Regions from separate parts of the Clostridium swellfunianum genome, predicted to be linked through region 1. Evidence: a T-box and tRNA genes for the amino acid it is inferred to sense, from the RefSeq annotation. Region 1 holds a T-box; the other holds one or more tRNA genes.

What was found. The T-box of region 1 lies ahead of argS (arginine--tRNA ligase). A T-box ahead of a tRNA ligase gene usually reads a tRNA of that ligase, here a tRNA-Arg.
Region 2: it has a tRNA-Arg gene. The T-box ahead of argS (arginine--tRNA ligase) is inferred to sense a tRNA for this amino acid. The anticodon was not compared.

The regions. Positions count from the first base shown of each region.
Region 1 covers NZ_JAMOFV010000006.1:4,214,837-4,217,315, forward strand. The annotation lists gene argS (arginine--tRNA ligase) at 1-1,573, opposite strand, end outside; T-box leader at 1,768-2,079, opposite strand; gene NBE98_RS20055 (C40 family peptidase) at 2,237-2,479, opposite strand, start outside.
Region 2 covers NZ_JAMOFV010000006.1:2,815,346-2,817,824, reverse strand. The annotation lists gene serS (serine--tRNA ligase) at 1-779, shown strand, start outside; tRNA gene NBE98_RS13445 (tRNA-Ser) at 979-1,069, shown strand; tRNA gene NBE98_RS13440 (tRNA-Ser) at 1,083-1,173, shown strand; tRNA gene NBE98_RS13435 (tRNA-Arg) at 1,223-1,299, shown strand; gene NBE98_RS13430 (manganese catalase family protein) at 1,576-2,271, shown strand.

The DNA.
Region 1 (2,479 bases):
TACTGTGTGCGTTGTAGAATTTGTTAAAGGCTTTGGCAATTTCAATAACGTGTCTTGTCAATATTGAAGGTTCTAGCTTATCAATAGCAGCAAGTATCGCATCCTGAAGTCTTGAAATAAGTTTAACTAGTTCAAATTCTTCTGGTGAAGTTATCTTACTGAAATCTGCGTTGCCAGTGGTTTCTCCAGCCTTTCTTAAAATACTCTTTCCTCTTGCATAGGTGTACTGAGCATATGGACCAGTCTCACCTTCAAAGTTAAGCATTTCCTTCCAATCAAATATTATATCTTTTTCTCTATTGTTCTTAAGGTATGTGAATACTATAGATCCAATACCTATCTTCTTAGCTACCTCTTCCTTATTTTCAAGGTTTGGATTCTTTTCATTTATTACTTCTAAAGCCTTAACTACAGCTTCATTTAATAGTTCTTCAAGATAAATAGCATTACCGCTTCTTGTTGAGAACTTTCCCTCAGCAAACTTCACAAGACCAAAGCCAACATGCTTGCAGTCATCAGCCCAGTCATGCCCCATAAGTTTTATAGTGGTAAATACCTGCTTAAAATGTAAAGCTTGTGAAGTTCCAACAACATAAATATTCTTATGAAAATCATATGTTTTTTTTCTATAAAAAGCAGCTGCTAGGTCTCTTGTAGCATAAATTGTTGCCCCATCAGACTTTTTAATTATACATGGAGGCATATTGTATTCATCCAGCATTACTACCTTTGCACCATTGCTTTCAACCAATAGTCCCTTTTGTTCTATCTCGTCAACTACAGCATCCATCTTATCACTGTAGAAACTTTCACCAGCATAAGAATCAAAGTTTACGTTAAGCATATCGTATACTCTCTTAAATTCCTTCAAGCTTAATTCCTTAAACTCATTCCAAAGTCTAACTTCCTCTTCGCATCCGTCTTCAAGGTTCTTAAAATGTTTTCTTGCAATATCTTCAAGAGAAGGATCTTTTTCAGCCTCATCATAGAATTTAACGTAAAGCCTTTCAAGCTCACGTATTGCATTTTTGTGAAGAGCTTCTATATCTACCCACCTATGGTAAGCAGCTATAAGTCTTCCGTATTGAGTACCCCAGTCTCCAAGGTGATTAACTCCTATGGCCTTATAGCCTTCGAAATTCATAAGTCTATATAGCGAATTACCTATAACTGTAGTTGTAAGGTGTCCTACGTGAAAGTTTTTAGCTATGTTAGGTGAAGAATATTCAACCACAACATTTTTTCCCTCTCCAATTTTGGATGAACCATATTTGTCTCCTTCTTCAAGAGCCTTATCTAAAGTCTCCTTTATAAACAAAGACTTATCCATGAAAAAATTTAGATATGGTCCAAGGTTTTCAATCTTTTCAAAGCCTTCTTTATTTATTTTTCCCTGAAGTTCCTGAGCTATCATAACTGGAGCTTTTCTTAAAGCCTTTGAAAGCTGGAAGCAAGGAAATGCAAAGTCTCCCATTTCTGACCTTGGTGGAATCTCTATAAGTCTTTCTATTAAATCAAGTTCTAAATCAACATGCTCCTTAATCCTTTGCGCAACTAGTGCTTTGTAATCCATAAAACCATCTCCTTTAATATATTTACTTTTTTGATGAGTTAAGTCTTTAACATTTTAACTATAACTAGATATCTAGATAAGAAGATAAGAAGATAAGAAGTTAAAAAGTTAAATTTTTACACACTATATGCTTTCCATATGCAGACCACAATAAACACATCATTATATGTATATAAAAAGCCCGCCTCTAAAAATATAGAGACGGGCATTGTATCCGTGGTACCACTCTAGTTGATGCAAATATAATTCACATCCACTCGAAACTTTAACGCTGTCAGCGGCTTGCCCTACTCATGTAGAAAAACAACACCAAGATAATTTACAATCTGCTAAAAGCAATGAAGCCTCGCAATTTTATCATCTTATAAATAGATTTACGTTTGTTTTCGTATACTTCAGGCAGCTTCTCAGAGGCTCTCTTCCTTTTTTATATTCTGCAAGGCTTCCACCCTTCCCTGCTCTCTTTAAGAAATTCAAAAAAGTACTCTTCTCATCAAAGAATTTTTCTTTAAATATTTACACTATATTATATTATTGTATTCAATTTGTGTCAATATATTCTAGAGCAATTCTTTCAATATGGCTTTAAGTGTACTTCGTTCGTTATCAATCTCCTTTGCTGCTTTTATCTCTAACTGTCTAACAATATGTTTCATAAATTTTTTATTTCATAACTCTTCTAGCTGTAATATAATCCGGCCTACTATAAGATGATATTTTTACAACATCACCAGTTCTTGGCGCATGAATATACATTCCATTGCCAACATATATCCCCATGTGACTTGGACTTCCTCCCTTGCCATAGAAAACTAAATCTCCCGGCTGGAGTTCGTCTCTAGAAACAGAATAACCGTCATTTATTTGATTATAGGTTGTCCTTCCTAGGTTTATTCCGAAGTGCCT
Region 2 (2,479 bases), 1.4 Mb from region 1:
ATAAAGGCTTAGGTGCAAGACTCGAAAGAGCTATAATAAATTACTACTTAAATACTCATATAGATGTAGCAGGATATACCGAAATAATGCCGCCATTTATGGTTAATAGGAAGAGTATGACTGGAACAGGACAGCTTCCAAAGTTTGAAGAGGATGCATTTAAGATTGCAAATACAGATTATTTATTAATACCTACAGCTGAGGTTCCAGTAACTAATTTATATAGTGATGAAGTATTAAATGGTACTGACTTACCAATAAAGCATGCTGCTTATAGTGCTTGCTTTAGATCAGAAGCAGGCTCGGCAGGAAGAGACACAAGAGGACTTATAAGACAACACCAATTCAATAAGGTGGAGCTTGTTAAGTTTACTAAGCCAGAACAATCTTATGAGGAATTAGAAAAGCTTACTAATGATGCAGAAAGAGTACTTCAGGGGTTAGGACTTGCTTATAGAGTAGTTAGACTTTGCAAAGGAGATTTAGGATTTTCTTCAGCAATGACCTACGATATAGAAGTTTGGATGCCAAGCTATAATAGGTATGTTGAAATATCAAGCTGTAGTAACTTTGAAGACTATCAGGCAAGAAGAGCCAATATAAGATATAAAGAAAATCCAAAGGATAAGCCTCAATATGTCCATACATTAAACGGATCAGGTGTTGCTATAGGAAGAACTGTAGCTGCTATACTTGAGAACTTCCAAAGAGAAGATGGAACAATTGAGATACCGGAAGCTTTAAGACCATATATGGGTGGAGCCGAAGTTATAAAATAATTATAAGTTCAAAAAGAACGATTGACAGGAGTAATTAATTACAGTATTTTTGGTAATACTATAATTGGCTTGTTAATTGTTCTTTTTGTTAATTTAGAAGTATTTATATATAAAAGTTACAGATAAAATTAAAAAAATCCTATTAAAAATGTTGACACTATAAAAAGCTTTTGTTATAATAAATCTTGTCGTTAGACGTGGAAAGATGGTCGAGTTGGTTTAAGGCACCGGTCTTGAAAACCGGCGTACGGGTGACCGTACCCAGGGTTCGAATCCCTGTCTTTCCGCCATTTTAATATTTTTGGAGATGTACTCAAGTGGCTCAAGAGGACGGTTTGCTAAACCGTTAGTAGGGGTAACTCTAGCATGGGTTCGAATCCCATCGTCTCCGCCATAAAAGCACCTAACTTAGTTTAGGTGTTTTTATCTAAACTCAATAATATGCGATGGTAGCTCAGTTGGATAGAGTAGCTGGCTACGAACCAGTTGGTCGGGGGTTCGAATCCTCTCCGTCGCACCATAAAATATTGAAAAAACAGGATTTGCAGAAATGCAAATCCTGTTTTTTTTATGTAATAATTAAGATAATACGAATTGAGATTAAGGGATTAGTCAGAAGCACCTTAAATAAAAGGCTAAAGTAACTATATCATATACATCTTATTGTAAAACAAATGATTATTATAAATTCTAAATCCTAATACTAATGGTTATCGATAAGAAAGCTTCGTATAATATCTTGATAAGGTTTAATACTAACTCTGAGTCAAAAAGATGACAGGGAGGAAGAAGATAGATGTTTAAACATGAAAAACAATTATTAAGAGAAGTAAAAGTTGAAAGGCCAAACCCACAGTATGCAGTATTGATGCAGGAGCAGCTTGGAGGTGCAAATGGCGAGTTAAAGGCTGCCCTTCAATACCTTTCACAAAGCTTCAGAATTAAAGATCCAGCAATTCATGATCTGTTTTTAGACATTGCTGCAGAAGAACTTAGCCATATGGAAATGGTAGCTCAGACAATAAATCTGCTTAATGGGCACGCAGTAGATTTTACAAAGACCATGGCGGGAGAAATAGAAACACATACATTAACAGGGTTGGCACCTGGGCTTATTAATTCATCGGGTCATCCATGGACTGCTGATTATGTTAACGTAACTGGAGATATAGCAGCTGATTTATTGTCAGACATAGCAGCAGAGCAAAGGGCTAAGGTAGTGTATGAATACCTTTATCGTCAAATAAATGATAAGTACGTAAAAGAAACTATAGATTTTCTATTAAATAGGGAAGAAGCTCATAATGCGTTGTTTAGAGAAGCGCTAAACAAGATTCAAAATGAAGCTTCAAATAGAGATTTTGGTGTAACGGCGGATTCAAGGCTTTATTTTGACTTATCAACACCAGGGGAATTTTTTGATTCACCAAATCCAGCGCCTCCTAGCTTCAATAATCCACGTAAGGAGACTAGACCTACGACAAAAGTTTAAGGTAATAAGATAGGGAGTATAAAGTTTGTACTCCCTATAAATATATAAAGTCATAATTAAAGCTATATAAATAACCATACTAATTTTTTGAATTTTTAAACAGAGCATTAACTATTTTTATCATATTGTGGTAAAATTATACTGTGACATTGCTTGTATTAAGAGCGGCTAATTTTATATTAAAAACAAAAAACTAATAGCTTTTATA